4 regions of the Streptomyces sp. NPDC088387 genome follow, and region 3 is predicted to be linked to each of the others. Evidence: riboswitches for the same ligand, from Rfam matches in the RefSeq annotation. Region 3 holds a riboswitch; each other region holds the start of a gene.

The links. A riboswitch is a leader RNA that binds a small molecule or an ion and turns the genes downstream of it on or off. The one in region 3 is predicted to bind cobalamin.
Region 1: another riboswitch for cobalamin. It lies ahead of ACIQAC_RS39050 (cobalamin biosynthesis protein); the one in region 3 lies ahead of metE (5-methyltetrahydropteroyltriglutamate--homocysteine S-methyltransferase).
Region 2: another riboswitch for cobalamin. It lies ahead of ACIQAC_RS26455 (ribonucleoside-diphosphate reductase subunit alpha); the one in region 3 lies ahead of metE (5-methyltetrahydropteroyltriglutamate--homocysteine S-methyltransferase).
Region 4: another riboswitch for cobalamin. It lies ahead of ACIQAC_RS16565 (energy-coupling factor ABC transporter permease); the one in region 3 lies ahead of metE (5-methyltetrahydropteroyltriglutamate--homocysteine S-methyltransferase).

What each region holds. Positions count from the first base shown of each region.
Region 1 is NZ_JBIVNC010000024.1:55,837-63,547, forward strand. Features, by position in the region: gene ACIQAC_RS39025 (hypothetical protein) at 1-556, opposite strand, end outside; gene ACIQAC_RS39030 (alpha/beta hydrolase) at 881-2,017, opposite strand; gene ACIQAC_RS39035 (class II aldolase/adducin family protein) at 2,306-3,025, opposite strand; gene ACIQAC_RS39040 (anion permease) at 3,278-4,519, shown strand; gene ACIQAC_RS39045 (hypothetical protein) at 4,560-4,784, shown strand; cobalamin riboswitch at 4,952-5,094, shown strand; gene ACIQAC_RS39050 (cobalamin biosynthesis protein) at 5,194-6,240, shown strand; gene ACIQAC_RS39055 (cobyric acid synthase) at 6,237-7,711, shown strand, end outside.
Region 2 is NZ_JBIVNC010000010.1:190,293-198,003, forward strand. Features, by position in the region: gene ACIQAC_RS26430 (GntR family transcriptional regulator) at 1-278, shown strand, start outside; gene ACIQAC_RS26435 (carbon starvation CstA family protein) at 495-2,633, shown strand; gene ACIQAC_RS26440 (YbdD/YjiX family protein) at 2,605-2,805, shown strand; gene ACIQAC_RS26445 (DUF3311 domain-containing protein) at 2,945-3,208, shown strand; gene mctP (monocarboxylate uptake permease MctP) at 3,205-4,818, shown strand; cobalamin riboswitch at 4,944-5,076, shown strand; gene ACIQAC_RS26455 (ribonucleoside-diphosphate reductase subunit alpha) at 5,196-7,586, shown strand; gene ACIQAC_RS26460 (ribonucleotide-diphosphate reductase subunit beta) at 7,586-7,711, shown strand, end outside.
Region 3 is NZ_JBIVNC010000005.1:112,480-120,190, forward strand. Features, by position in the region: gene ACIQAC_RS15275 (AfsR/SARP family transcriptional regulator) at 1-602, opposite strand, end outside; gene ACIQAC_RS15280 (hypothetical protein) at 771-2,342, shown strand; gene ACIQAC_RS15285 (hypothetical protein) at 2,386-2,625, opposite strand; cobalamin riboswitch at 2,725-2,951, shown strand; gene metE (5-methyltetrahydropteroyltriglutamate--homocysteine S-methyltransferase) at 3,116-5,428, shown strand; gene ACIQAC_RS15295 (substrate-binding domain-containing protein) at 5,628-6,719, shown strand; gene ACIQAC_RS15300 (mandelate racemase/muconate lactonizing enzyme family protein) at 6,835-7,711, shown strand, end outside.
Region 4 is NZ_JBIVNC010000005.1:415,775-423,485, forward strand. Features, by position in the region: gene ACIQAC_RS16525 (LLM class F420-dependent oxidoreductase) at 1-760, opposite strand, end outside; gene ACIQAC_RS16530 (hypothetical protein) at 1,041-1,241, shown strand; gene ACIQAC_RS16535 (DUF6099 family protein) at 1,324-1,794, opposite strand; gene ACIQAC_RS16540 (nucleotide pyrophosphohydrolase) at 1,995-2,303, opposite strand; gene ACIQAC_RS16545 (ATP-binding protein) at 2,333-3,541, opposite strand; gene ACIQAC_RS16550 (cell division protein SepF) at 3,670-4,059, opposite strand; gene ACIQAC_RS16555 (TetR family transcriptional regulator) at 4,316-4,960, opposite strand; gene ACIQAC_RS16560 (DUF4142 domain-containing protein) at 5,168-5,932, shown strand; cobalamin riboswitch at 6,156-6,363, shown strand; gene ACIQAC_RS16565 (energy-coupling factor ABC transporter permease) at 6,393-7,088, shown strand; gene ACIQAC_RS16570 (energy-coupling factor ABC transporter substrate-binding protein) at 7,085-7,495, shown strand; gene cbiQ (cobalt ECF transporter T component CbiQ) at 7,502-7,711, shown strand, end outside.

The DNA.
Region 1 (7,711 bases), on a different contig from region 3:
AGCCGGCGGAGAGCTGGAGGAAGGAGAGCACCTGGGGCATGGCCGAGACGACCTCGGCGACGGCGGCGGGCTCATGGCCCCGCGGCTCGGGGTGGGCGAGCGACCAGGCGTCGAAGAGGGCGACCCAGCCGCGCAGTACGGCGCTGTCGTCGCGGTCCCAGGCGCGCAGCCGCCAGCCGGGGCGGGCGACGTCGCCGTGCACCTCGACGAGGCCGGCGAGGCGGGCGGTGTCCCAGTCGGCGCTGACCTGAGCCGGGGTCAGGCCCAGCTCGGCGGCGGCCCGTTCGGCGGTGGGGGCGGAGAGGGTCGCCATGCCGTCGGTGGTGGCGTCGTCCCGCCCGGGGCTGAGCGCGGTGTCGGCCCAGCGGGCCACGCGGGCGGCTCCGGCCAGCCCCGAGCGGGCCATTCTGGCCAGCTCCGCGGGTGCCGGGGTGCCCTCCGGGGGGCGGGGGGCGGGTCGGCGCGAGCGCCGCTGGTTCATCGCTCGGGGGGCGGCGGCCAGGGGTCGCGGGCGGACAAGTCGAAGCCTGGAGTCGCGCGGGATACGGGACGTCACGGGTGCAGTCTTCCGGTTGACGGTCGGAAAACCCAAACGGAATGTCACGGCGGGCTACGGGACTGGCCAACGGGCGGGACCTGAAGGGCGGTGAACAGGCGCGATCAGGCCAGTGGTACGGGCTTAAACGGAACCGTCGCGACCGGGTGGCGGGAGACGGGGGTGCGGGACGGGTGGTGCGGGGAAGTCGGTTGGGGGCGGGGGGAGTTGGCGGCCCGGTGTCACTTCGGGGCGTGCCGCGGCCGGCTACCGGAGGGCGCCTCGCGATCCGCCCCGGGTGTGTCGGGTCTCCGCGGGTGTGTCAGGTCTGCCGCGGGGCCCGGCTCACATCAGGGGGACGAGGAAGCGGCGCAGGGTCTCCTCGTAGGTCCCGGGGTCCGCGTTCCACATGGCTGCGTGGGGGGCGTTGTCGACCTCGTGGAGGGTGATCAGGTCGGGGCGGCGGGCCGCGAAGCGGCGGGAGATGTCCCAGGGGGCGACCTGGTCGCCGGGGCCGTGGACGACGAGGGTCGGCACGGTGAGCCGGTCGGCGGTGAGGGGCGCGGCCGGGTCGGTGCCGGTGGCGGTGTGCAGGCCGGTGCGGCCCTGGGCGGCGCGGACCGCGAGCGGCAGCAGCGCGCCCGGGGTGCGGCGGGCCGTGGCGAGGGCCTTCAGCGTGGTCTGCCAGCTGAGCACGGGCGAGTCCAGGACGAGGCCGGAGACCCGGTTGCGTACGGCGGAGTGCGTGGCGGCGTGCAGGGCCATGGTGGCGCCGGTGGACCAGCCGAGCAGGACGACCTGGCGGGCGCCGTAGCGGACGGCGTACCGGATCGCCGCGTCGACGTCGCGCCACTCGGTCTGGCCGAGATGGTTCAGGCCGTCCGGGGAGCGGGGGGCGCCGGGGTCGCCGCGGTAGGCGGGGGCGAGGACCGGGAAGCGCTGGTCGTGCAGGAACCGGATGAGGTTCATGGTGTGTTCGCGGGTGGTGCCCAGGCCGTGCAGGGCGATCACCCAGGTGTCCCGGGCGGCGGGGACGAACCAGGCGGGGAGTTCGCCGAGTTCGGCGGGGACGCCCACGTCGGTGTGGTCCAGGTCAAGGGCGGTGCCGGGGTCGCCGATGTGGAGGCCGGGCGTGAGCCAGACGTGGTCGCCGGCGGCGGGGTTGCCGTGGGTGACGCGTTCGAGGCGGCGTACGACGGTGTCGGCGGAGTGGGGCGCGGCGGTCAGGACGGGGCCGACGACGGCGTGGGAGAGGTCGCCGGTGAGGCCGTAGGTGCCGGGGCGCAGCGAGGCCAGGTGCCGGGTGAGGGTGATCTGGCCGGCGGCCGTGCCGTGCACGGTGAGCCGGGGCTCGGTCGGCAGGGGGCGGCCGGGCGGCGCCTTGAGCGCGGCGTCGCTGGCGAGCCGTCCGGCGGCCACGCTTGCCGCGCCGGCTGCCAGGGCTACGGTGACGGCTGTGGCCGTCGCTTTGACAGTGCGCACGGGTCCAGTGTCCTGGCCGATCTTCTTTGGGGCCAGTGGGAGGGGTGGCCGGGGTTGGTTCGGGCCCGGCCCGTTGCCCCTGAAGGTGTTGCCCTTGAAGGTGTTGCCTTTGAAGGTGTGGAGTGCGGGTGCGGGCTTGTTGTGGCTGGTCGCGCAGTTCCCCGCGCCCCTGGGTGGGCTCGCCGTGCCGTCCGAGAGGATGTGCCGTTTCCTCGGCCGCCGAAAAGATCGCGCAGTTCCCCGCGCCCCTCATAACGATGCGCAGTTTCCCGCGGCCCTGGGTGGGGGCTAGGGGCGGTGTTGGCCGTAGGTGTGCATTTTTTGGGTTGCTTCTGTTAGTTGGGGGGTGGTCAGGAGGGTGGGGGTCCGGTCCGGGATCGCGGAGGCGGTCAGCCAGAGGTGGGACATCCATTCCAGTTGGGCTGTGCGGTCGTAGGCCTGGTCGAGGGTGGTGCCGTAGGTGACGGTGCCGTGGTTCTGGAGGAGGCAGCCGGAGCGGTCGGCGAGGGCGCGGAGCATGTTCTCGGCCAGCTCCTTCGTGCCGTAGGTCGCGTAGGGGGCGACGCGGACGGGGCCGCCGAGTGCCGCGGTCATGTAGTGGATCGTCGGGAGTTCCTGGACCAGGGTCGAGACGGCGGTCGCGTGGACGGCGTGGGTGTGCACGACGGCGCCCGCGTCGGTGGCGCGGTAGACGGCCAGGTGCATGGGCAGCTCGCTGGTCGGGACGAGCGTGCCGAGGACCTGTCGGCCGTCCAGGTCGACGCCGGTGATGTCGTCGGGGCGGAGGCGGTCGTACGGCACTCCCGACGGGGTGACGAGTACGGTGTCGTCGACGCGGACGGAGACGTTGCCGGAGGTGCCGACCACCAGGCCGTCGGTGACCGTGCGGCGCGCCGTCGCCACCAGCGCCTCCCAGGCTTCCGCCTCCGCCTCGTTTGCCCGTCGCGCGTCGTTCCGGTCGCCCCGTGGGTCCCGTGGGTCCCGCTGGTCCTGTCGCTGCTCAGCCATGGCGCGATCCTGCCAGCAAAGGAAAGTGACCAGAGTCTCTTCGGGCGTCCTCGGAGCGGCCGGGGAGGGTCGCGACGCGGGTGTGGTCCGTGCGGCACACGGGGTGTGTGTGCGGTACCGGGTTCGGTCCCGGGAAAACGGAACGTCAACCACCCACCCCGGCAACCACGGATCCCCCTTCAGTTCACCCGTCGTTCATCTGGGTTACTTAGGTTCATCCGGCCGATGACCTTCGAACGAATGCCTGGGTAAATGGAAAGCTTCTCGCTGATCCTCGCGATTGTGGTGGTCACTGCTCTCGCGTTCGATTTCACGAACGGTTTCCACGACACAGCGAACGCGATGGCCACGACCATCTCGACCGGCGCCATGAGACCCAAGATCGCGGTGGCGATGTCCGCCGTCCTCAATCTCGTGGGCGCTTTCCTCTCCGTGGAGGTCGCGAACACGATCTCCAAAGGGCTCGTCGACGAGTCGGGTATCCAGCCGGAGGTCATCTTCGCCGCCCTGGTCGGCGCGATCCTGTGGAACCTGCTGACGTGGCTGGTGGGTCTGCCGTCCTCCTCGTCGCACGCCCTGATGGGCGGTCTGATCGGCGCCACCATCGCCTCGGCCGGCGTCGGTGCCGTGCACGGCGACGCGCTGGTCACCAAGGTGCTGATCCCGGCGATCGCCGCCCCGATCGTGGCCGGCCTCGCCGCGATGCTCGCGACCCGGCTCACCTACACCCTGGGCAAGAAGGCCGACGGCAAGGCCGCCGCCAAGGGCTACCGGGCCGGACAGATCGCCTCCGCGGGCCTCGTCTCGCTGGCCCACGGCACCAACGACGCGCAGAAGACGATGGGCATCATCACCCTCGCCCTGGTCGCCGGCGGCAGCCTCGCCCCCGACTCCGACCCTCCCACCTGGGTGATCCTCTCCGCGGGCCTGGCCATCGCGCTCGGCACCTACCTCGGCGGCTGGCGCATCATCCGCACCATGGGCAAGGGCCTGACCGATCTCCAGCCGCAGCAGGGCTTCGCCGCCCAGACCAGCGCCGCGACGGTCATCCTGGCCTCCTCGCACCTCGGTTTCTCCCTCTCCACCACCCACTCCGTCTCGGGTTCGGTGATGGGCGCGGGCCTGGGCCGCAAGGGCGGTGTGGTCCGCTGGTCCACGGCGACCCGGATGTTCATCGCCTGGGGCCTGACGCTGCCGGCCGCCGCGCTGGTCGGCGCGGTCGCCGAGTGGGTGACCGGCTTCGGGGCCTGGGGCACCGGGTTCGTGGCCGCGTTCCTGATCGGCTCCAGCGCCTGGATCTGGAAGCTGTCCCGCCGCGAGGTCGTCGACCACACCAACGTCAACGGCACCGAGGAGCCGGGCGTGGTCACCGCCGCCATCGCCGCCGTGACCCCGCCGCCCGCGGGCCCGGCCGACGAACTGGCCGCCACCCTGCCCGCGCCGGCCGTCCCGGCCGCCTCCGCCGACGCCGCGGCGCCACGCGCCGGCGTCTGAGCCCGCCCACCCCTCCCCACTCCCCCAAGGACACACCAGCATGAAGATCGACTGGGCGGCACTCGGCTCCGTCTTCGGCGTCAGCCTCGTGGTCACCGTGGCCCTCGTCGGCCTGTTCACCCTCGGCGTGATGGGTCTGTCGCGCCGCGAGCGCGCGGTCGCGCAGGCCGGCGGCGGCGCGGCGCTCGCGGTCACCGGCGCGTACGCGTGCTTCGCGGCGTGCGCGGCGGCGGTGGCGTACGGGATCTATCTGATCGTCGCCTGACGGCACGATCTCGCCCGGCGGCACGATCGTCGCCCGGCGGCGGCACAGCGGCAGACCGCGAGGGCGGGTACGGGACATGGTTCCGTACCCGCCCTCGGCGGTGTTTCCGACAGGGGCGGTGTGGGCCTCAGCACACTCTCCCTTCGCAGGTCAACGGCAAGTTGACGGGTCTTCCAACCCCGTGGTGGACTGCCGGGGCCATGTACGGCGGCAGAAGAGGAAGCCGGTGTGAATCCGGCGCGGTCCCGCCACTGTCACCGGGGAAGAAACCCCCGGGAGCCAGGAACTCTCACCGCCGGTCTCGTCGAATCAGGGCGCGGACACCCTGAGTGAGGACATATCGCCATGCTCGGCTGCCGAACGAGATTCCGTACCAGGACACTTCCTGACCGCACGGCCGGCTGAGCCGATGGGTGCCGATCGCGTCTTCGCGTACGGCGCCGCCGCCGGGCTCCTCGGTGACCTGCTCCTCGGCGATCCCCGCCGCGGGCATCCGGTCGCCGGTTTCGGGCGGGCCGCCGGTGCCGTGGAACGTCTGCTGTGGCGCGACCACCGCGGGTGGGGTGCGCTGCACACCGCCGTGTGCGCGGGCGGTGCCGTGGCTCTGGGTGCCGTCGCCGCGCGCGTTGTACGGTCCTCCCCCGCCGCGTCCGTCGCGCTGACCGGTGCCGCCACCTGGGCCGTCGTGGGCGGGACTTCCCTCGGGCGGGAGGCCCGGGCGATCGGGCGGGCGCTGGAGGCCGGGGACGTCGAGGGGGCGCGGGCACGGTTGCCGCATCTGTGCGGGCGGGATCCGCAGGCGCTCGACGCCGACGGGATCGCTCGCGCTGTGGTCGAGTCCGTCGCCGAGAACACGTCCGACGCGGTGGTGGGGGCGTTGGTGTGGGGGGCCGTGGGTGGGGTGCCGGGGCTGCTCGGGTTCCGGGCCGTGAACACGCTGGACGCGATGGTGGGGCACCGGTCGGTGAAGTACCGGCGGTTCGGGTGGGCTTCGGCCCGGCTGGACGATGTGGCCGGGTGGCCCGGGGCGCGACTCACCGGGGTGCTCGCTGTGGTCGCCGGGGCGGATCGGGTGGGGGCTGTACGGGCTTGGCGTGCCGATGCCGCCGAGCATCCGAGTCCCAATGCCGGGGTTGTCGAGGCGGCGTTCGCGGGGGCGTTGGGGGTACGGCTCGGCGGGACCTTGTCGTACGCGGGGCGGGTTGAGCGGCGGCCTGTGCTGAATCGTTCCGGGCGGGCGGTCGCCATGGCCGACGTGGAACGTGCCGTGCGGTTGTCGCGGCGCGTGCAGTGGATGGCGCTCGGCGTCAGTGCGGGGGCTGCGCTGCTGCGGGGCCGGTTGCAGCGGCACCCGGCGTTGGGGGCTGTGCCCACCCTCCCCGTCGCCCTGCGCAACGCCTGCCCACAGCCGGTGCCGAGCACGCAGCGCGAGCAGACCGCCGGAGGTGCCGCGTGACGGGGCTGCTGGTTGCCGGGACCACCTCTGATGCCGGGAAGAGTGTGGTGACCGCCGGGATCTGTCGGTGGTTGGTTCGGCGGGGGGTCCGGGTCGCGCCCTTCAAGGCGCAGAACATGTCGCTCAACTCCTTCGTCACCCGGGAAGGTGCCGAGATCGGGCGGGCCCAGGCCATGCAGGCGCAGGCCTGCCGGGTGGAGCCGACCGCGTTGATGAACCCCGTGCTGCTGAAGCCCGGCGGTGACCGGAGCAGTCAGGTTGTGCTCATGGGGAAGCCCGTGGGGGAGATGACTGCCCGGGGCTATCACGGCGGGCGGCAGGAGCAGTTGCTCGGGACCGTGCTCGACTGTCTTGCCGAACTGCGGGGCACGTATGACGCGGTGATCTGTGAGGGGGCCGGCAGTCCGGCCGAGATCAATCTGCGGCGGACCGACATCGTGAACATGGGGATCGCCAGGAACGCCCGGCTCCCCGTGCTGGTGGTCGGTGACATCGACCGGGGTGGCGTCTTCGCGTCCTTCTTCGGGACCGTCGCCCTGCTGTCGCCGGAGGACCAGGAGCTGGTCGCCGGGTTCCTCGTGAACAAGTTCCGCGGGGACGTCTCCCTACTCGAACCCGGGCTCGACATGCTCAAGGGGCTCACCGGGCGGCCCACTTACGGCGTGCTGCCGTTCCGGCACGGGCTCGGCATCGACGAGGAGGACGGGCTCCGCGTCTCGCTGCGCGGGACCGTCCGGGAGTCCGTGGTCGCGCCGCCCGTCGGCGAGGACGTGCTGCGGGTCGCCGTCTGTGCCGTGCCGCTGATGTCGAACTTCACGGACGTCGACGCGCTCGCCGCCGAACCCGGTGTGGTCGTGCGGTTCGTGGACCGGCCGGAGGAACTGGCCGACGCGGACCTGGTCGTGGTGCCCGGCACCCGGGGCACGGTGAAGGCCCTGGAGTGGCTGCGGAACCGGGGGCTCGCGCGGGCGCTGGCACGGCGGGCCGCCGAGGGGCTGCCGACGCTCGGCATCTGCGGCGGCTTCCAGCTCCTCGGCGAGCACATCGAGGACGACGTGGAGAGCCGGGCCGGTCATGTCGACGGGCTCGGGATCCTGCCGGTGCGGGTGCGGTTCGCGCGCGAGAAGACCCTCACGCGGCCGGTCGGCGAGGCCCTCGGGGAGCCGGTCGCCGGGTACGAGATCCATCACGGGGTCGCCGATGTCGTGGGCGGGACCCCGTTCCTGGGTGGGTGCCGGGTCGGTCAGACCTGGGGCACGCACTGGCACGGCTCCCTGGAGTCGGACGGGTTCCGGCGGGCGTTCCTGCGCGAGGTGGCCGCCGCCGCGGGCCGGCGTTTTGTGCCCGCACCCGACACCACGTTCGCCGCGCTGCGCGAGGAGCAGCTCGACCGGCTCGGCGATCTCATCGAACAGCACGCGGACACGGACGCGCTGTGGCGGCTCATCGAGTCCGGCGCGCCGCAAGGACT
Region 2 (7,711 bases), on a different contig from region 3:
TCCCGGCGCTGCGCCGCAGCCTCGTCAAGTACACGTCCCTCTACACCGCCCTCGCCGAGGTGTACGACGTCCATCTCGCCGAGGCCGAGGAGACCATCGAGACCTCGCTGGCCACCCCGCGCGAGGCCGGCCTGCTCGGCACCGACGTCGGCCTGCCGATGCTGATGCTCTCCCGCCACTCGGTTGACCGCGGGAACAACCCGGTGGAATGGGTCCGCTCGGTCTACCGCGGCGACCGCTACAAGTTCGTGGCCCGGCTGCGGCGGCCCGAAGCATAGGAACACCGGGCACCCCCGGATCTGCTGGGGGTCCGGGGTCACCCCCCGGGACAACACAGCGTGGCCCGGCTGCGGCGGCCGGAAGCGTAATCTCCGGGGCCGCTCGACGTAGGTCCCCTCCTCATCCGTCTCTCTTCGAAGACGTTCATGGTGTAGCGCAGATCACACAGCCTGCCGTACGGTCCTCCCGTCACGCATACGACGGGAGGACGACCCGTGCGCACAGCGAACGCCCGAACCATCGTCATCTGGACCCTCGTCGGGCTGGTCGGGGCCACCGGCTGGACCGTCCTGGCGCTCTCCCGCGGTGAGGAGGTCTCCGCCGCCTGGATGGTCGCCGCCGCGCTCGGCTCGTACGCGATCGCGTACCGCTTCTACTCGAAGTTCATCGCGTACAAGGTCCTCAAGGTCGACAAGACCCGGGCCACCCCGGCCGAGCGCCTCGACAACGGCATCGACTACCACCCCACCGACCGCCGGGTCCTGCTCGGTCACCACTTCGCCGCGATCGCCGGCGCCGGACCGCTGGTCGGCCCGGTGCTCGCCGCGCAGATGGGCTATCTGCCCGGCACGATCTGGATCATCGTCGGCGTCATCTTCGCGGGCGCCGTCCAGGACATGGTCGTGCTGTTCTTCTCCACCCGCCGCAACGGCCGCTCGCTCGGCCAGATGGCGCGCGAGGAGATCGGCCCGTTCGGCGGGGCCGCGGCGCTGATCGCCACCTTCGCCATCATGATCATCCTGCTCGGGGTGCTGGCGCTGGTCATCGTCAACGCACTCGCCGAGTCCCCGTGGGGCACCTTCTCCATCGGCATGACGATCCCGATCGCCCTGCTGATGGGCTTCTACCTGCGGGTCCTGCGGCCCGGCCGGGTCGTCGAGGTGTCCGTGATCGGCGTGGCCCTGCTGCTGTTCGCGCTGATCGCGGGTCGCTGGGTGGCCGAGTCGTCCTGGGCGGACACCTTCACGCTCGCGCCGTCCACGCTGGTCATCTGGATGGTGGCGTACGGGTTCATCGCGTCGATCCTGCCCGTGTGGATGCTGCTCGCGCCCCGCGACTACCTCTCCACCTTTATGAAGATCGGCACGATCGCGCTGCTCGCGCTGGGCGTGGTCGTCGCGCTGCCGACGCTGAAGATGGACCCGGTCACCGACTTCGCCTCGCGCGGCGACGGACCGGTCTTCGCGGGCTCGCTCTTCCCGTTCGTGTTCATCACCATCGCCTGCGGCGCCCTGTCCGGTTTCCACGCGCTCATCTCCAGCGGCACCACGCCCAAGATGATCCAGAAGGAGACCCAGGTCCGGATGATCGGCTACGGCTCCATGCTGATGGAGTCGTCGGTGGCCGTGATGGCGCTGGTCGCGGCCAGCATCATCGACCCGGGCCTGTACTTCGCGATGAACGCCCCGTCCGGGACCATCGGCACCACGGTGGAGAGCGCCTCGCAGGTGGTGAGCAGCTGGGGCTACCAGATCTCGCCGCAGGACCTCGCGCAGGCGGCGAAGGACGTCGAGGAGTCGTCGCTGCTGTCGCGGACCGGCGGCGCGCCCACCCTCGCCGTGGGTGTCTCGGAGATCTTCTCCCAGGTGACCGGCGGCAGTCTGCGCGCCTTCTGGTATCACTTCGCCATCATGTTCGAGGCGCTGTTCATCCTGACCGCGCTGGACGCCGGTACCCGCGTGGGCCGGTTCATGCTCCAGGACATGCTGGGCAACGTCTACAAGCCGTTCAAGAACATCAGCTGGAAGCCCGGCCTCGTCATCACCAGCGCGATCGTCTGCGCCCTGTGGGGCTACTTCCTGTGGGTCGGCGTCCACGAGCCCCTCGGCGGGATCAACCAGCTCTTCCCGATCTTCGGTATCTCCAACCAGTTGCTCGCCGCGGTCGCGCTCGCCGTCTGCACCACCCTGCTGGTGAAGTCCGGCCGCCTCAAGTGGGCCTGGATCACCGGCGTTCCGCTGGCCTGGGACGCCACGGTCACACTGACCGCCAGCTACCAGAAAGTGTTCTCCTCCGATCCCCGGGTCGGCTTCTTCAAGCAGCGGCAGGTCTTCCAGGACGCCATCGACGAGGGCAGGCTGCTGCCGCCCGCGAAGTCGATGGACGACATGGAGACCGTCGTCACCAACTCCACGGTGGACGGCGTCCTGTCGGCCGTACTGGCCCTGCTGATCATCGTGGTGATCGTCGACGCGGCCCGGGTCTGCGTCCGGCACGTCCGCCGGCCGGCCCTGTCCACGCTGAGCGAGGCGCCGTACGTCGAGTCGAAGATCGTCGCTCCGGCCGGGCTGTTCCCGACCAAGGAGGAGAAGGAGGAGGCGCGCCATGAGGTCGGCGCTTCGACGGGCACTTGACGGCGTCCACTGGTACCTGCGGGAACTGACCGACGAGTCGGCCTACGACCGCTATGTCGCCCATCTGCGCAAGGACCACCGGGACGCCGAGGTGCCGTCCCGGCGCGATTTCGAGCGCATGCGGACGGACCGGCAGGAGACGGACCCCCGCCAGGGGTTCCGCTGCTGCTGAGTTCCGAAATGCGAAGTACGCGGCCGTGCGTCGTACCGGTATCTGAACAAGGTCTTCCGATTCCATGACCCACTGACCTAGATTGCCTGCGCGTTACACAGGTGATCAGCGTGGATCAGTGAGGGTTCGGAGCCGTCAGATGTCCAAAGAGCCAGATGTGAATCAGGCGGCGGTGGTGACGCCTGCGCGCGTTGTCATCGCCGTCTGCCTGCTAGCCCCCTTCGTCGCGATGCTCTGGGTGGGCTCGTACGCCAAGACGGACCCGGCCTTCATCGGCATTCCGTTCTTCTACTGGTACCAGATGGCCTGGGTGGTGCTCTCCACGGTACTGACCATGACCGCGTACTGGCTGTGGCAGCGTGACCAGCGCGCCCGCAAGTCCCAGAAGGGTGCCGCGCAGTGAACGACGGCGTGAACGGCGTCGCACTCGCCGTCTTCATCATCTTCTTCGCCGCCGTGACGGTCATGGGCTTCCTGGCCGCACGCTGGCGCAAGGCCGAGAACGAGCACAGCCTCGACGAATGGGGCCTGGGCGGTCGGTCGTTCGGCACCTGGGTCACCTGGTTCCTGCTCGGCGGCGACCTCTACACCGCGTACACCTTCGTCGCCGTGCCGGCGGCGATCTACGCGGCGGGCGCGTCCGGCTTCTTCGCGGTGCCGTACACGATCCTCATCTACCCGATGATGTTCGTCTTCCTGCCCCGGCTGTGGTCGGTGTCGCACAAGCACGGGTACGTCACCACCTCGGACTTCGTCCGGGGCCGGTTCGGCTCGAAGGGCCTGTCGCTGGCGGTCGCCGTCACCGGCATCCTGGCCACGATGCCCTACATCGCGCTCCAGCTGGTCGGCATCCAGGCCGTGCTGGACGTGATGGGCATCGGCGGCGGCGAGAACACCCACTGGTTCATCAAGGACCTGCCGCTGCTCATCGCCTTCGGTGTGCTGGCCGCGTACACCTACTCGTCGGGGCTGCGGGCGCCCGCGCTGATCGCGTTCGTGAAGGACGGGCTGATCTATCTCGTCATCGCCGTCGCGATCACCTACATCCCGATCAAGCTGGGCGGCTTCGACGACATCTTCGGCGCGGCGAGCGAGAAGTACGAGGCGGCGGGGGCGGGCGGTCTGGTGCCGAACGCCCAGTCGCAGTGGACGTACGCGACGCTGGCGCTCGGTTCGGCGCTCGCGCTGTTCATGTACCCGCACAGTGTGACGGCCGTGCTGTCCAGCCGCAGCCGGGACGTGATCCGGCGCAACTCCACGATCCTGCCGCTGTATTCGCTGATGCTCGGCCTGCTCGGCCTGCTGGGCTTCATGGCGATCGCGGCCGGCATCAAGGTGGAGAACGGCCAGCTGGCGATCCCGCAGCTGTTCGAGAACATGTTCCCGGACTGGTTCACCGGTGTCGCGTTCGCGGCGATCGGCATCGGCGCGCTGGTCCCCGCGGCCATCATGTCGATCGCGGCGGCGAACCTGTTCACCCGCAACATCTACAAGGACTTCATCAAGCCGGACGCCACGCCCGCCCAGGAGACCAAGGTCTCCAAGCTGGTCTCCCTGCTGGTGAAGGTCGGCGCGCTGGTCTTCGTCCTCGGTATGGACAAGACGGTCGCCATCAACTTCCAGCTGCTGGGCGGCATCTGGATCCTCCAGACCATGCCGGCGCTCGTCGGCGGTCTGTTCACCCGCTGGTTCCACCGCTGGGCGCTGCTGGCCGGCTGGGCGGTCGGCATGGTCTACGGCACGGCCGCCGCGTACGGGGTGGCGTCCCCGACGCAGAAGCACTTCGGCGGCTCGTCGGCGGAGATCCCCGGCATCGGTGAGATCGGCTACATCGGCCTCACCGCGTTTGTGCTCAACCTGCTCGTGACGGTCGTCCTGACGTTCGTCCTGAAGGCGCTCAAGGCGCCCGAGGGCATCGACGAGACAAGCCCCGGCGACTACACGGTGGACGCCGGCGACCCCGGCGTACGGACCGAGCTGCCCCCGGCGACGGCGGAGCCCAGCCGCCCCTAGGGCCACACGGGAGACAGCGGGCCGTCGGGGGAAGGCTCCCCGACGGCCCGCTGTTGTGTGGCGGTGAGTTGACGCTGCGAAACCAGTGCGACACAACATCTGGGGGTGGGGCGACAGCGCGGCACAAGATGTATGCTCATGCTCGCTGTCGCCGCAGGGGAATCCGGTGCGAATCCGGAACTGTCCCGCAACGGTGTACTTGTGCATGATTTGTGCACATGGTCAGTCCGAGGACCTGCCGACAGTGCGCCCGACCACCCGGTCCGGGCGCCTGACGTCCGGGCCTCGTGGAATGGGCCGGTGGACGCGACGCCGTGTGCGCTCGTGCTGCCGTCCGCCCTCCGCAAGGCCCCGTGCCGAGCGAGGGAGAGCCCCACGTGACCATCGCGCCAGCCGACCCGGCTTCAGCGGTAGCAGCCGAAGCGGAGTACGACGGTCCAGGTGCCGCGCTGTTGCGCACCCTGACCGAGCTGACCGCCGACCTCCCCGACGCCGACCCCGGCCGGGTGGCCGCCGCCGCACTGCGCGGCCGCAGCTCCCGGAACGCCGCCGAGATCGACACCGAGTTGCGCGAGCTGGCCACCGAGGCCGCCGCCGGCCTCATCTCCGAGGACCCCGTCTACTCGCGCCTCGCCGCGCGGCTGCTGACGGTCTCCATCGCCGCCGAGGCCGCCTCCCAGGGCGTCACCACCTTCACCGGGTCCGTCGCGACCGGCCACCGCGAGGGCCTGATCGCCGACCGCACCGCCGACTTCGTCCGGCTGCACGCCGAGCGGCTCGACGCGCTCGTCGACCGGGACGCCGACGACCGCTTCGGCTACTTCGGTCTGCGCACCCTGCACAGCCGCTATCTGCTGCGCCACCCGATCACCCGCAAGGTCATCGAGACCCCGCAGCACTTCCTGCTCCGGGTCGCCTCCGGACTCGCCGAGGACGACACCGTCCGCGCGCTCGACGAGGTCGCCTCGCTCTACGGCCTGATGAGCCGCCTCGAGTATCTGCCGTCCTCCCCCACGCTGTTCAACTCCGGCACCCGACACCCGCAGATGTCGTCCTGCTACCTGCTCGACTCCCCCCTGGACGAACTGGACTCCATCTACGACCGCTACCACCAGGTCGCCCGGCTCTCCAAGCACGCCGGCGGCATCGGCCTGTCCTACAGCCGGATCCGCTCACGCGGTTCGCTGATCCGCGGCACCAACGGGCACTCCAACGGGATCGTGCCGTTCCTGAAGACCCTCGACGCCTCGGTCGCCGCGGTGAACCAGGGCGGCCGGCGCAAGGGCGCGGCCGCGGTGTACCTGGAGACCTGGCACTCCGACATCGAGGAGTTCCTGGAGCTGCGGGACAACACCGGTGAGGACGCCCGCCGTACGCACAACCTGAACCTCGCGCACTGGGTGCCGGACGAGTTCATGCGCCGGGTCGACGCGGACGGGATCTGGTCGCTGTTCTCGCCGGCCGACGTGCCGGAGCTGGTCGACCTGTACGGCGCCGAGTTCGACGACGCCTACCGGGCGGCCGAGGAGAAGGGGCTGGCCCGCAGGACGATCCCGGCGCGCGAGCTGTACGGCCGGATGATGCGCACCCTCGCGCAGACCGGCAACGGCTGGATGACCTTCAAGGACGCCGCCAACCGCACGGCCAACCAGACCGCCGAGCCGGGCCACGTCATCCACTCCTCCAATCTCTGCACGGAGATCCTGGAGGTCACCGACGACGGCGAGACCGCGGTCTGCAACCTGGGCTCGGTCAACCTCGGCGCCTTCGTGGACACGGCGACCGAGGGCATCGACTGGGAGCGGCTCGACGCCACCGTGCGCACGGCCGTCACGTTCCTCGACCGGGTCGTCGACATCAACTTCTACCCGACCGAGCAGGCGGGCCGCTCCAACTCCCGCTGGCGTCCGGTCGGTCTGGGCGTGATGGGCCTCCAGGACGTCTTCTTCAAGCTGCGGCTGCCGTTCGACTCGCCCGAGGCGAAGGCGCTGTCCACCCGGATCGCCGAGCGGATCATGCTCGCCGCCTACGAGGCCTCCGCCGACCTCGCCGAGCGCAGCGGCCCGCTGCCGGCCTGGGAGAAGACCCGTACCGCCCGGGGTGTGCTGCACCCCGACCACTACGGTGTCGAGACCACCTGGCCGGAGCGCTGGGCCGCGCTGCGGGAACGTATCGCTTCGGTGGGGCTGCGCAACTCGCTGCTGCTGGCGATCGCGCCGACCGCCACCATCGCCTCCATCGCCGGGGTGTACGAGTGCATCGAGCCGCAGGTGTCCAACCTGTTCAAGCGCGAGACGCTGTCCGGTGAGTTCCTCCAGGTCAACTCCTATCTGGTGCAGGACCTGAAGAACCTCGGCGTGTGGGACGCCCGGACCCGGGAGGCGCTGCGCGAGGGCAGCGGTTCGGTGCAGGCGTTCGCGTGGATCCCCGAGGAGGTGCGCCGGCTGTACCGCACGGCGTGGGAGATCCCGCAGCGCGGTCTGATCGACATGGCCGCCGCGCGTACGCCGTACCTGGACCAGGCGCAGTCGCTGAACCTGTTCCTGGAGACGCCGACCATCGGCAAGCTCTCCTCGATGTACGCGTACGCCTGGAAGTCGGGTCTGAAGACCACGTACTACCTGCGTTCGCGCCCGGCGACCCGGATCGCCCGGGCCGCCCAGGGCCAGGCGCAGCCCGAGAAGACCATCCCCGTCCAGCAGGCCGCCGACCCCGAGGCCGTCGCCTGCTCCCTGGAAAACCCCGAGTCCTGCGAGGCCTGCCAGTAATGAGCAACCAGAACCTTCTCGACCCCGGCTTCGAGCTGACTCTGCGTCCGATGCGCTACCCGGACTTCTACGAGCGCTACCGGGACGCCATCAAGAACACCTGGACCGTGGAGGAGGTCGACCTC
Region 3 (7,711 bases):
AGGGGGTGCGCGCCGGTGAGTGAGATCAGTTCGGGGATCACCTCGGCGTGCCGGCCCAGTCCGACCTCGATGTCGATCCGGGTCTCCAGCGTGGCCAGCCGCACCTCGTTCAGCTGTGAGCGCTCCGACTCGGCCAACGGTCCCGACAGACCGGCGAGCGCCGCGCCCTGCCACGCGTCGAGCGCGGTGCGCAGCAGCTCCGCGGCGGTGGCGGGCTCGCCCGCGGCCCTCAACCTCCTTGCCTGTGCGACCCGTTGCTCGAACACGGTCAGGTCCAGCGCGTCGTCGCGCACCCGGGCGAGATATCCGTTGCCCACCGAGACGATCACCGGTGCGGACCCGGCGGCGGCGCGCCCCGGTTCGAGCACCTTGCGGAGCCGTGACACATAGGTCCGCAGCACGGACACGGCGGCTGTCGGCGGTTTCTCTCCCCAGACGGCATCCAGGAGTTCGTGCAGCGTGACGGGGCGCCCCCGCCGTAACAGAAGGGCCGCCAGCACGATGCGCTGCTGGGGCGAACCGAGGTCCAGTTCCCGTCCGCCGCGCCAGGCCTTGACCGGACCCAGCAGGGCGAAACTCACCAACTCTTCGGGAGCGTTCACCCGGTGGACTCTATCGAGATCCGAACACATCAGCGGAGGGGTACCACCGTGGTCGGCGTGGCTCCGCCGGTACTTCCTGTCGTACGCGTTGAACCGTTCGGTGTGCGCGGGCCGTTGCGGTAGCGCGGAGGACGTCGGAGATCTCCGCGGCATCGGAAGGGAATGCGCATGGGCCGGGGTGAAGAGAGCGACGAGCCGATCACGGCGGACGACCACTTCGCGGTGGTCGTCTCCGGCGACGGCACGGCCGCCATCGACGGTGTGCCGGTACGGGTGCCGGAGGGGGAGACGGGCGACGCCGCGATCCTGGACGCGTTGCAGGCGCGCGCACGTGCGCTGGACACCCCGGTGACCGCGACCGTCTCGGACCCCGCGGCCGGATACGTGGCCCATGTCGAGGTCGCTCCCGACGGCTCCAGCAGGCTGCTGGAGCAACGGGACACGGACGAGGCGGACTTCGACGCCGTCGAGGTGGCCGAGGCGGACGGCGAGGACGAGGGCGAGGGCAAGGACGCGCCTGATCCCGACGACGCCGACACGGGCCCCGAAGCCGACCCCCTTGTCCTCGAAGAGTGGGACGAGGACGACGAACTCCCCGCCGCCAAACCCCTTCCGGCCGACGACGCCCTCGACACAGTCGACACCTTCGACACCTTCGACACCTTCGACGAGGAGTCGTACACACTTCCCGAGCCCCCGCCCCCGCCCCCGCCCGCCTCCGACCTCGCACCGGACCCGGACCCGGACCCGGACCACGAGCCGGAACACGACGACCACGACGCCGACGACGCCTACGAACCGGCCCTGTCACCACCCCCCACCCCCACCCGCACCGCCTTCCCCCCGCTGGTCAGACGGCTCGACCGTGGGAACGGCGGCCGGCAGTCGGACGACGAGTACACCCCGTCGGGGCTGCTCCAGCGCCCGCTGATCGTCGCGCCGGCCGCACTCGCCGTCGCGGGCATCGTCATCGTGTCTCTGGTGGTCCTCGGCAGCGGCGGATCGGGCGACGACACCCAGCAGCAGTCGGCCCGGGCCGGCGCCCCGACGAGCGGCAGCCCCTCGCCGGAGGCCACGCCGACGTACTCGGTGTCGGTCAGCGCGCCGTCGTCGCCGAGCGCGTCGCCCTCGCCGTCGAAGAGCCCGAAGCCGAAGAAGACCGCCGGGAGTTCCGAGCCCGCGCTGCCCGCGGCCGGCGGGCCCACGGTCACCGAGACGGCTCCGCGCAGCACCACCACGGTGACCGCGGACCCCGCGGTCGACACCGCCGCCACCGCCGTCCGGCGGCTCGCGCGGCAGGACCCCGCCGGGCGGCACATCTGCTACCGGGCGTACGTGTCCGGGACGGGCTGGCAGAAGCCCGTGTGCGACGGCACGCTGGCCGGTACGACGGGCCAGAACAAGCCGATCAAGGCCCTCAACATCGCGGTGCACGGCGTCAACGGCTCCGCCGCCAACGCCGTCCTGTACAACTCCGGTTCGACCAACGGCGAGGGCAGGTGGCAGCCGAGCTGGAGCGCGATCACGGGCGACGGCAAGAACATCTACATCGGCAAGACGTCCGCCAAGTACATGACGGGCTTCGCCATCAACGTCGGAAGCGGCCGGGTCTGCCCCAGCGCCAAGGTCAGCGGCTTCGACTGGGGCAGCCAGGGCTGCGCCGACCCGCGACCGAACTTCGTCTTCGGCGGCGCCATGGAGAACGAACGCCGGCTCGAAGCCGTCAAGATCACCGTGTGACCCGCCCGCACCCACCCGGCCCCGTGCCCACCCGGCCCCGCGCTCAGCCCCGGCCCGCCGCCAACCCGTCGTCCTCGTCGTCACCGTACTCGTCGACGAACCGGTTCGCGTCCGGCGGTTCCGGGCTGAACCAGGCCCGGGACGACCTGGGCGCCGTGAGCAGAAGAACCATCACGAGGGGGCCCGCGATGGTCCGGCCCTCGGTGGTGAGCAACGGTCCGAACGAGCACAGGATCGCCATGATCCGGGCGCCGCGGTCGCCCCGCCACAGCCCGTGGGCCACCGCTCCCGGCAGCCGGGAAGGGGACCGGTACCACGCCTGGTGGCCCAGCTCACCATCCGGATGCCGGACATCGCGCTTGCCTGTGCGACGTCAGCCCGTAGGCTGGCCGACGCAGCTGGTTCGCCCCGTCCGCCAGACGGGATGCGTCGCAAGAGGGAACCCGGTGGGAATCCGGGACTGCCCCGCAGCGGTGAGCGGGAACGACCGCCGTCATACGCACTGGGCTCCACACAGGGGCCTGGGAAGCGACGGCCAGTAGGTGTCCTCCTGATGGAAGGGGGGCGTGCCCGCGAGTCCGAAGACCTGCCAACTGCCCGCGTCCGGTACCCCGTACGCGGACATCTCGGTGACCTCGTGGGCGGGTCGGCGTACACACCGGACGGACGACCGTGCCATGCCGCGCACGTTCGGTTCCGACTGGTTCGTCTCCCCTTCGCGCCCTCGTCCCGTCGCCGGGATCTCAGGGATTCATCTCGCGAAGGAGATCTCCGTGACCAAGCCCGCAGCCGCGGCAGCACGGGCCACCGTGTACGGCTACCCCCGTCAGGGCCAGAACCGGGAACTGAAGAAGGCGATCGAGGGGTACTGGAAGGGCCGCGTCACCGCGGACGCCCTCCGGGACACCGCGGCCGGACTCCGCCGGAGCAACTGGCGCCAACTCACCGAGGCCGGCATCCACGAGGTGCCCACCGGTGACTTCTCGTTCTACGACCACGTGCTCGACACCACCGTCATGGTCGGCGCGATCCCCGCACGGCACCGCACCGCCGTCGACGCGGACGCGCTGGACGGCTACTTCGCGATGGCGCGCGGCACCCAGGACGTGGCGCCGCTGGAGATGACGAAGTGGTTCGACACGAACTACCACTACCTGGTCCCCGAGTTGGGCCCGGACACCGTCTTCTCGGCCGACTCCGCCAAGCAGGTCGCCGAGTTGAAGGAAGCCCTCGCGCTCGGCCTCGACGCCCGGCCCGTCCTCGTCGGCCCGGTCACCTATCTGCTGCTCGCGAAGCCGGCGCCGGGTGTCGCCGCCGACTTCGACCCGCTGACCCTGCTCGACCGGCTGCTTCCCGTGTACGGCGAGGTCCTCGCCGATCTGCGGGCGGCGGGCGCCGAGTGGGTGCAGCTCGACGAGCCGGCCCTCGTGCAGGACCGCACCCCGGCCGACCTGAACGCCGCGGGGCGCGCCTACCGCGATCTCGGCGCCCTCACCGACCGGCCGAAGCTGCTGGTCGCCTCGTACTTCGACCGGCTCGGCGACGCCCTGCCGGTGCTGGCGAAGGCGCCCGTCGAAGGGCTCGCGCTCGACTTCACGGAGGCCGCCGCCGCCAACCTCGACGCCCTCGCCGCGGTCGGCGGGCTGCCGGGCAAGCGGCTGGTCGCCGGGGTCGTCAACGGCCGCAACATCTGGGTCAACGACCTGGAGAAGTCGCTGTCCACACTCGGCACCCTGCTGGGTCTGGCCGACCGGGTGGACGTCGCCGCCTCCTGCTCGCTGCTGCACGTGCCGCTCGACGCGTCCGCCGAGCGGGACATCGAGCCGCAGGTCAGGCGCTGGCTCGCGTTCGCCCGGCAGAAGACGGCCGAGCTCGTCACCCTGGCCAGGGGGCTCGCTCAGGGCACCGACGCCATCGCGGCCGGGCTCGCCGCCAACCGGGCCGACCTGGCCTCCCGCGCCGGTTCGCCGATCACCCGGGACCCGGCCGTGCGGGCCCGCACCGCCGCGGTGACGGAGGCGGACGGCCGCCGCTCCCAGACGTATCCGGAGCGCACCGGCGCCCAGCGCGCGCACCTCGGGCTGCCGCTGCTGCCGACCACGACCATCGGTTCGTTCCCGCAGACCGGCGATCTGCGGGCCGCCCGCGCCGACCTGCGCGCGGGCCGGATCGACACGGCCGGCTACGAGGAGCGGATCCGGGCCGAGATCCAGGAGGTCGTCGCCTTCCAGGAGAAGACCGGCCTCGACGTCCTGGTGCACGGCGAGCCCGAGCGCAACGACATGGTGCAGTACTTCGCCGAGCAGCTCACCGGCTACCTCGCCACGCAGCACGGCTGGGTCCAGTCGTACGGCACCCGGTACGTGCGTCCGCCGATCCTGGCCGGCGACATCTCCCGTCCGCGGCCGATGACCGTGCGCTGGACGACGTATGCCCAGTCGCTGACCGACCGGCCGGTCAAGGGCATGCTCACCGGGCCGGTCACCATGCTGGCCTGGTCGTTCGTCCGTGACGACCAGCCGCTCGGGGACACCGCCCGGCAGGTGGCGCTGGCGCTGCGCGACGAGGTGGCCGACCTGGAGGCGGCCGGGACCTCGGTCATCCAGGTCGACGAGCCCGCGCTGCGGGAGACGCTGCCGCTGCGGGCCGCGGACCGCGCCGCCTATCTGGCGTGGGCCACGGAGGCCTTCCGGCTCAGCACCGGCGGGGTCCGTCCGGCCACGCAGATCCACACGCACATGTGCTACGCCGAGTTCGGTGACATCGTGCAGGCGATCGACGACCTCGACGCGGACGTGATCAGCCTGGAGGCGGCGCGTTCGCACATGCAGGTCGCGCGTGAGCTGGCAGCGCACGGTTATCCGCGGGAGGCGGGGCCGGGGGTGTACGACATCCACTCGCCGCGGGTGCCGGGCGTCGACGAGGCGGCGGCGCTGCTGCGCGAGGGTCTCAAGGCGATCCCCGCGGAGCGGCTCTGGGTCAACCCCGACTGCGGTCTGAAGACCCGCGGCTGGACCGAGACCCGCTCCTCCCTGGAGCACCTGGTGGGCGCGGCCCGTGCGGTCCGTGCGGAGCTGTCCTCCTGACGCCGGAGGCCGGGTGATCACCGGGGAGGGTGCGTAGGCACCCTCCCCGGCTTCATTTCCTATAGCATTTTCAACCCGCCGCGCCCCGGCCCGCCGGGATGCCTGTCCTCACCTGCCTTTGTCAGAAGTCTTGACGCGCCCGCGTTCGTGATCCACGATCGCCGCATCAATTTCCTATCTGATTTCGAAGGGGTGGGACATGCGTTTCCCGACCAGATCCGTCCTGCCCGGCCTGATGGTGACGCTGGTGCTGGCCGCGGGCACGGCGGCCTGCACGTACCGCAACGCCGATGTCGCGGCCGACGGCCAGGCCTCGCCGAACGCGCGGACCGGCGGCGGCGCCGAGCTCGTGGACGGCTCACGGACCAAGGTGGCCCTCGTGCCCGGCGGCGCCCACCCGTACTTCCAGGTCTGGAAGTCGACCCTCGACACCGCCGGGAAGACGTACGGACTCGGTGACGTCACCTTCGACGAGACGGCGGAGTGGGACCAGCAGAAGCAGAACAACCTGCTGTCCACGCTCGCCGCGCGCGGCTACAACGCCTTCGGGGTGTTCGGTGTCTCCCCCACCGACATCAACACGACCTTCGCCGACCTCAGGTCGCAGGGCTTCGCCGTGGCGTCACTCGGCTCCTGCCCGGCCGGTGGTGAGGACGAGGCCGACTTCTGTCTCTCCACCAACGTCGAACTCGCCGCGTACAAGGCGACGAAGGCGGCAATCGAGGCCATGGGCGGCAAGGGCTCCCTGGTCCATGTGACCGGCAACAACGTGGACGCCAACACCCAGCTGCGGATCAAGGGGGTCAAGAAGGCCGTCGACGAGTCGGGCGGCAAGGTCAGGCTGCTCCAGACCATCACCGACATCGACAAGGACCTCCAGACCGCGCAGAAGGCGGTGTCCGACCTGATGGCGGCCAAGGGCGACCAGGTGCAGGGCATCGTCGCCACCGCCTACAACCCGGCCGTCGCCGCCGCCGACGCCGTACAGGCGACCGGGTCGGCGGCGAAGGTCGTCGCCATCGACGACGACGCCAAGATCCTCGGCGCCATCGAACAGGGCACCGTCGCCGCGACCGTCGTACAGAACCCGGTCGGCCAGGCCGAGGTCGGCACCTGGGCCCTCGCGCTGCTCCAGACCGAGCAGTGCGCCATGCGCACCCCCGGCGTCGAGGTGGACTCGGGCTCCTTCGTCGTCGACAAGGCCAACGTGGCCGACTACGACAAGGACCGGCAGGCCAAGACCGAGCAGCTCAAGACGGAGTTCGCCGACAAGCTCCTCGACTGCGGCTGACCGGCCCCACCACGGCCCGCACCGAACCATCATCGGGCCACCCCGGCAGGGGCGCGGGGAACCGCGCGACCAGCCCCACCGGCCCGCACCCACCACAGAAAACGGACATCGCTGGATGAGCATCATCACGACCGCGACCGCCAGGCTGGCGGACATCGCCGTCGAGACGGACCGTACCGACGCGGTGCAGTCCTTCGTGAAGCAGGAGACGGTCCTGGTCGACCTGGTGACGTCGGACGGCGTCACGGGCACCGGCTACACCTACACGATCGGCACCGGCGGCACCTCCGTACTGGCGCTGCTGCGGGACCATCTGCTGCCCGCCCTCGTCGGTCAGGACGCCCGGGGTGTGGAGGCGCTGTGGCAGCGGCTGTTCGCGCTGACCCGGGCGACCACCACCGGCGCCATCACCTCCCTCGCGCTCGCCGCCGTCGACACCGCCCTGTGGGACGTGCGCTGCAAACGGGCCGGTGAGCCGCTGTGGCGGCTGGCCGGCGGACACCGCCAGGAGGTGCCGGTCTACGACACCGAGGGCGGCTGGCTCCACCTGGGCGCCGAGGAGCTGGTGAAGAGCGCCCTGCGCGCCCAGGAGCAGGGCTGGGCCGGCGTCAAGATCAAGGTGGGCAAGCCGCACCCCGCGGAGGACGCCGAACGGATGCGTGCCGTACGGGAGGCGGTGGGCCCGGCGCTGCACATCATGACGGACGCCAACCAGTCCCAGACGGCGTCCTCGGTGCTACGGCTCGCGGCCGCGCTCGAACCGTACGACCCGTACTGGCTGGAGGAGCCGCTGCCCGCGGACGACATCAGCGGGCACGCCCGGCTGGCGCGCGCGACCCGGGTCCCGGTCGCCGTGGGCGAGTCGATGTACTCGCTCATGCAGTTCCGCAGCTATCTGGAGGCCGGTGCCGCGTCCGTCGTGCAGGTCGACGCGGCGCGGATCGGCGGGATCACCCCGTGGCTGAAGGTCGCGCACCTCGCCGAGAGCCACA
Region 4 (7,711 bases), 300 kb from region 3:
CGTCGACCGCGCGGCCGATCACCGCGGCGCGGCGGGCGACCTCCTGGTCGTCCTTGCCGACGCAGGCCACGAGGGCGTTGGAGTAGACGAGGTCGTCGCCCTTGCGGCCGGCCGCCTCGGCGGCGGCGCGCACCCGGCCGAACTGGCGCTCGCTGTCCTCGACGGACGCGAACGGCATGTTGAACTCGTCGGCGTACTGGGCGGCGAGCCGCGGGGTGCGGGTCGGGCCGTGGCCGCCGATCAGGACCGGGATCTTCTCCTGGACGGGCTTGGGCAGCGCCGGCGAGTCCTTGAGTTCGTAGTGGGCGCCCCGGAAGTCGAAGGTGCGGCCGGTCTCCGTCGCCCACAGGCCGGTGACGATCGCCAGCTGCTCCTCCAGGCGGGCGAACTTCTCCTTCGGGAAGGGGATGCCGTAGGCCTGGTGTTCCTCCTCGAACCAGCCCGCGCCCAGGCCGAGTTCGACCCGGCCGCCGGACATCTGGTCCACCTGCGCGACCTGGATGGCGAGCACACCCGGCAGCCGGAAGGTGCCCGCGGTCATCAGGGTGCCGAGCCGGATCCGGCTGGTCTCGCGGGCGAGACCGGCCAGGGTGATCCAGGCGTCGGTCGGGCCGGGCAGCCCGTCCACGGAGCCCATCTTGAGGTAGTGGTCGGAGCGGAAGAAGGCGTCGAAGCCGAGGTCTTCGGTGGCCTTCGCCACGGTGAGCAGAGTGTCGTAGGTGGCCCCCTGCTGGGGCTCGGTGAAGATGCGAAGATCCATGACGCCATCCTGCCCCTTGTGGCGGCGGACGCCCGCACCTGCCCCTCTCTCCGCAGGCCGCGCGGCGGCCGTCCGCCTCCAGCCCGGTCGTCCTCGGTCGTCCTCGGTCGGGTGAAATTCGTCAACCCCGTCGCCGGTGGGCGCCCGCCCCAGTGACCGGCCCTCCCGGTGATCGTTGGCTCGGGCGGAGCCGGACCGCCCGGCGCCCGCACCGGCCGTTCGGCTCCGGGGCGTCACCCGCATCGGCCCCCTCCGGGGGCCACGGGCCGAGGAGGCCGTCATGTCCGAAGAAACCGTGCCGCAGCAAGGCGGGCCGGGCCGGCCGAAGGGGCTGCTCCAGCAGATGGAGGAACTCATGGCCGCGCTCAGCGCCGACCTCAACGCCCTGGACGCGGACCTCCAGGCGGCGGGCGGCGGCGACGGACACGGCACGGAGACGCCCGAGGGCGACGGGAAGGGGCTCAGCGCGTCCGGCGTGTGAGCACCCGCCGGACGCCACGCGAACGCACCCTCCGCATCGCCCGACGCCGCTCGAAGGCTCCCATCACCGACGGCGTCCCGCCCTAGCCCGCCTCCCGCTCGGGTACGACCGACTCCCGGTCCGCCAGCCTGCGCAGCATCTCCCGCACCCGGTCGCGGGACTCGTCGGCCGCGTCGATGGCCTCCATGCACTGCCAGTACGTCCCCTCGTCGGCCGCGGAACAGGCCACGCCGACGAGGGCGATACCCACCTCGCCGAGGAGTCCGCCGAGGTACATCAGCGCCTGCCGGGCGTCGCCCAGCTCCGTGAGCTGGGCGGCGCGGAGCTGATCGAGGCCGAGCCGCGGCTCGTCCAGCACCCCGCAGCCCCGGCCCGCCAGCTCGGTCAGACCGAGCGCCTCGCCGCGCAGCTCGGGCGGGCCGTAGACCGCGAGCCTGCTGCCGATCGCCTGTGCCAGGGACTGTGCCTGCCACACCTCCGTCATGATCTCGGGTATGTCGCCGCTTGCCGCCAGTGCGCGCCGGCTCGTCACGATGAGCCGCAGAGCGTCCATGGGCCACCCCGTTTGTTTCGACGCGCCTGGTCCGCGCGCCCGCCCGAACTCCGTTCTCCACTACCCAGAGTGAATGGGTGTGAGACGAAAAGCCAGAGGAAGACGGAAATCTGCGGACAACAATTCGGATTCAGGCCGTAGTTGAACTACGGAGAGTGATAACGGACGAGCCGATTCCCCGAGTTGTCCCGATTCCGGGTTCAGGGTGCCGGGAACCGCGACTCGTTGCGGTCGATCTTGGCGTCGAGCGCGGCCAGCGGGTCGACGCCGAGCACCTCGCACAACTGGAGCAGATACGCGAGCACGTCGGCGACCTCGTCGTTGACGCGGTGGGCGGTGTCCGCGTCCTCCATGACCCGCGCCGACTCCTCGGGCGTCAGCCACTGGAAGATCTCGACCAGTTCGGACGCCTCCACGCTCAGCGCCGTCACCAGGTTCTTCGGGGTGTGGTACTGCTGCCAGTTCCGCGCGGCCGCGAACTCGGCCAGCCTGCGCTGAAGCGCGGCCATGTCGGGTCGGCGTTCTTCACGTTCTCCAGTCACGGATCAAGGTGTACCACCGTGACGCCGTCCGTCCCGCCGGCCCAGGACGCGTCGCTCACCGCGCCGACACAGCGGATGTGCCCGCGCCGGCCCATCTCGACGGCGAGCCGCAGCAGTTCGGTGCGCTGGCGCGGGTCGAGACAGTGGTCGAGGCCGTCGGCGAGCACGGTCAGCGACTGGAGCGCGGCGGGCACCTCGCCGGCCGGGTCGACCTCCAGGACGCCGGGGCCGGTGAGCAGGACCAGGGCGAGGGCGACATAGCGCAGTTCGCCGTCGCCGAGCCGGGCGAAGTCGGTCCGCGGACCCGCGCCGCGGTCGAGGAGGGCGCGGACGGTGGCCGGTCCGTGCGGTTCGGCGAGCACGTCGGCGACCTCGCCCGCGCATCCGGCGCGCACGGCCTCGACGAGTCGGGCGTGCCGTCTGCCGCACTCGGAACGGGTGCGCCAGAGCACGTCGGCCAGGTTGTCGCAGCCGCCGAGCAGGCGTCCGGAGCCGGTCGGGACCGGGTCGCGCATCCGGTGCGGGCGGGGGTCCACGGGGAAGACGGACCGCAGGGCCACCACCATCTGCTCCGCGGCGGCGAGGACATGGCGCTGTCCGTCGGTCTTGCCGGCCACCCGCAGCGGCAACAACGGGGTGCCGAGCCGGTCGTCGGGCAGGGGTGCGCGGGTGACGGCCGCCGAGCCCCCCGTGTGCCAGGCGGCCTGGACGGTACGGCGGCTCGGATCGCGCAGCGCGGTCTCCAGGAGCACCAGCCCGCCGACGGTGAGCCGTTCGCCGACGATCCGCAGACCGGGCTCGGCCTGTACGGCGACGTCGAGCCGGACCGGTCCCTCGGGGCCGTCGGCCGTGCAGCCGATCCGGAAACCCCGGCGGCGCTGGGCGTCGGGCCGGGCCCGTTCGGGGACGCAGGCGGCCGGGTCGGCGAAGGTGTCGCCGAGCGCCGCGCCCCCGGCGAGCCGGGCGAGTGCCTCGTACGCCCGTAGCGCGGTGGTCTTCCCGCAGCCGCTGGGCCCGGCGAACAACGTGACCGCGCCGAGCGGGAATCCGGCCCCGCGGTGGCCGGCGAACGCGGCGAGCCGCAGCTCGGTGAGACGGGGGCGGGCGCCCGCGGGTTCGCCCTCCTGCCCCGGTGGGGTGGGTGTCGCGGCCGCGGGGCCCTCGGCAGGGTGCGGGGACGGGGAGGTTCCGGGGGACACGGCCATACCGGGAACGTAGGACCGGCCCGCCGAGGCGAACCGTTCCGGCTGGGGCACCTTCCTACGAACGGGCGACCACACGCCCCCAGAACACGGCCGGCTCGGACGGGCCTCCGGGCCCCCGGGCCTCCGGGTCAGACCCCCGGCACCCCGACGCCCGCCATCAGCCCCTGCACCTCGGTCCCCGGGGGCGTGAGCAGAAAGACGTTGCGGTCGACACGGTGCATTCCGCTGGCGAGGCCGAAGACCACACCGGTGCTGAAGTCCAGTACCCGCTTGGCGACATCGGTCTCGGCGCCGGTCAGGTCGAGCAGGACCGGAATACCCGCCATCAGCGTCTCGGCGACCTCGCGGGCGTCGGCGAACACATTGATCCTGAGCACGACGAACCGGCGGCGGGCCTCGGTCTCGGCGTCCGGCAGGGCACGGTGACCGACCGCGGACGGCCAGGCGTCACGTCCTCGCAGCGGTACGACCTGGGCGAGCCCCTCCCACTGTTCATCGGTGACATCGCGCCTGTTCACCGGCTCCCCCCGATCTGCCTCGTCCTCGTCCCCTGCACCAGCCAATTCTTACGGCAAGTCACCCGTTCGGCCCAACAGCGACACGGTGTGCGACCGGACTCGTGTCAGAAGACCTCTTCCGTCCCGTCCGTCGGCGGCCGCCCCACAGGGCCGTACCCGTTCCTCCGGACCTCCACTCCCGCGCTCGCGGCCCGTAAGGCTCGTACAACTCGTAAGGCTCGTACGGCTCGTATGGCTCTCGTACGGCTCGTACGGCTCAGGCGTTGTCCTCGGCCGGGGCCGGCGGCCGGACCTCCGCCACCACCGCGCGGGCCCGGGGTTCGGGCACACCGGCCGCGATCAGTTCGGCGAGGGCGACCGCGCTGCCGTCGTCCTCCGCCAGTTCCCCGGTGTTGACGCACTCCAGCAGGGCGATGGTGAGGCCCTCCAGCGCGGCGCTCATGGCACCCGGCGAGAGGTGGGTGTGGAAGACGCCCTCGCGCTGGCCGCGCTCCAGGACCCCGGCGACCGCGGACCTGGCCGGCGCCAGGATCTCGGCGACCCGCTCGGTGCCCAGGTCGCGGCGGGCCAGGCCCAGGAGCATCCGGTAGCGGTCACCCACCGGCCACAGGGCGAACGTGAACATCGCGAGCGCCCGCTCGGGCTGTTCGTCCTGGAGGCGCTGCGCGTGGAGCGCGCCCTGCATCGCCTCCTGCGCCTCCTCCGCCAGCGCCTCAAGGAGGGCCGCGCGCCCCGGGAAGTGACCGAAGAGGGTGCGCCGGACCACTCCGGAGGCGCGCGCCAGCTCCTCCAGCGTGATGTCGGGATCGCGGCCGAGCTCCCGGCGGGCCGTGGCCAGGATGCGCGCCCTGTTCGACCGGGCGTTGCGTCGTTGCGGCTCACGGGCCACGGGCTTGGTCACGGGCACAACCTCAGCGGATCGGATACGGGCACACCACGTGCCGGACGAACGGCACGTACTCCCAGTTAACCGCAGGTCACCGCGCCCGCCTCGCGGGGGTGTGACGCACCGCACAGGCCGGGCGGGGAAAATCACGGATTCCACTGACGCTTCGGCACCCCGCGCCCGTATCTACTGTCGTACGAATCGTTCCCGTCAGGAGGTCGCATGCCCATCTCACGCACCAAGGTGGGAAGCCTTTTCGTCTTCGGTGCCATGGGTCTGACCCTCACCGCACTCGCCTATCCGGCCATGCTGGGTGTCGAGAACACGTCCAGTGACCAGAACCGGATCATCGCCAACACCCAGTGGGGGCCGCTCACCGAGGCGGACCGTGACTTCGTGGTGAAGGTCCGGGCCGCCGGGCTCTGGGAGTACCCGCTGGGTGAGATCACCATGGAGAAGGGCACCACGCCCGAGATGAAGGAGGCCGGCGCGCATCTGATCGTCGGTCACGCCGGACTCGACAAGCTGTGCCGTGAGATCGCCCCGCAGCTGAACATCACGCTGCCGAACCAGGCGAGCCCGCAGCAGCAGCAGTTCGTACAGACGGCGGCGGCGGAGAACGGCAAGACGTTCGACTCGACCGCGACCCAGATCATGCGGGTGACGCACGGTCAGATCTTCCCGGTGGTCGCCAAGATACGCGGTACGACCCGGAACTCGCTGGTCCGTCAGCTGGCCGACCTCGCCAACGACACCGTGCTCGACCACATCACGATCCTGGAGAAGACCGGGATGGTGAACCACGAGCAGGTGAACTTCCAGCAGACCGCGCCGCCCAACCTGCCCAAGGACCAGCTGACCCCGCCGCCCCCGCAGCCGGGCACCCCGGTCCTGGTGCTCGAACCGCGCCCGGACCTCAACGTGCGCACGGCCAACCCGGCACCGAGCCCGACCCCTTCGGCACCGCCGAGCGGCCAGGTGGGCTGACCCCCTCCCCCAGCTGACCCCCGTCCCAGCTGACGCCCGTCCCAGCTGACGCCCTCCCCGGCTGATCCCCTCCCCGACCGGGTCCCGCGCCTGCGGGGCCCGGTCGGGCGTGTTCCGGTTGCCCCGTGGGCCCGGCGGGCGATGCCGAAACCCTGACGTCATCGCGGGCGTGCGCCCTCGATGCGCCCCCGATGCCCCGCTTGTCACCACCCCGATCCGCGCACTACTGTCGCCACGCCTTGGTGAACGGGAAATCCGGTGTGATGCCGGTGCGGCCCTCGCCACTGTGATCGGGAAGTCCGGCTCCAGCCCTCAGGGGCAGCCACTGGGAACAGCCTCCGTCTCACCACGACGGGGTCCGGCCCGGGAAGGCGGAGCACGGGCGGTGGTACCCGTCAGCCAGGAGACCGGCCAAGGTGCGTCGTCCATCCACGAGGTGCTGGAGAGGGTCTGCTGAGCCATGCACATAGCCGAGGGTTTTCTGCCTCCGGCGCACGCGATCGCCTGGGGCGTAGCGTCGGCGCCGTTCGTCGTCCACGGAGTCCGTTCTCTCACCCGTGAGGTCAGGGAGCACCCGGAGAGCACTCTGCTCCTCGGAGCCTCGGGAGCCTTCACCTTCGTCCTGTCCGCGCTGAAGCTGCCGTCCGTCACCGGGAGTTGTTCCCACCCGACCGGCACCGGCCTCGGCGCGATCCTGTTCCGGCCCCCGATCATGGCGGTCCTGGGCACCATCACCCTGCTGTTCCAGGCGCTGCTGCTCGCCCACGGCGGTCTGACCACACTCGGTGCCAACGTCTTCTCGATGGCGATCGTCGGACCGTGGGCCGGGTACGCCGTCTACAAGGTGCTGCGGCGCTTCGACGTGCCGCTGATGCCCGCCGTGTTCTTCGGCGCGTTCGTCGCCGACCTCTCCACGTACTGCGTGACGAGTGTGCAGCTGGCGCTCGCCTTCCCCGACCCGGGCAGCGGGTTCCTGGGCGCGCTCGGCAAGTTCGGCTCCATCTTCGCCGTCACCCAGATCCCGCTCGCGGTCAGCGAGGGCCTGCTCACGGTGCTGGTGATGCGGCTGCTCGTGCAGTCCAGCAAGGGTGAGCTGACCCGGCTGGGGGTGCTGCTGACCAAGGGTGCGAAGCAGGAGGCGGTGGCGGCCCGATGAAGCGCAACACGAGGATCAACGCCCTGCTGCTGCTCGCGGTGGCCGCGCTCGCGGTGATTCCGCTGGTGTTCGGTCTCGGCGACCACAAGGAGGAGCCGTTCACGGGCGCCGACGCGGAGGCGGAGACGGCGATCACCGAGATCGACCCCGACTACGAGCCCTGGTTCTCGCCGCTGTACGAACCGCCGTCGGGGGAGATCGAGTCCGCGCTGTTCGCCCTTCAGGCGGCGCTCGGCGCGGGTGTGCTCGCCTACTACTTCGGCATCCGGCGCGGCCGGCGGCAGGGTGAGGAGCGGGCGCTGCGCGGCGCCGGACCGACCGGTGCCGGGACCCCCGGCGCCCGGACCCCGGCCGCCGGTGACGCGGAGCCGAGCGGGAGCGCAGCCGGTCCGGCCGGGCAGGTCTGAGCCGGCGTGCTGCCGATCGACGCGGCGGCGCACAGCAGCCGCTGGCGCCGCCGGCACCCCGTGGACAAGGCGGTGCTCGGGCTGGGGCTCACGGTGCTGGCGATCTCGCTGCCGCCGTGGCCGGGCGCGGCCCTGGTGCTGGTGACCGCGCTGGTGGTGCTGCTGGGTCCGGCCGGGGTGCCGGGCCGCAAGCTGTGGCGGGCCTACCGGGTGCCG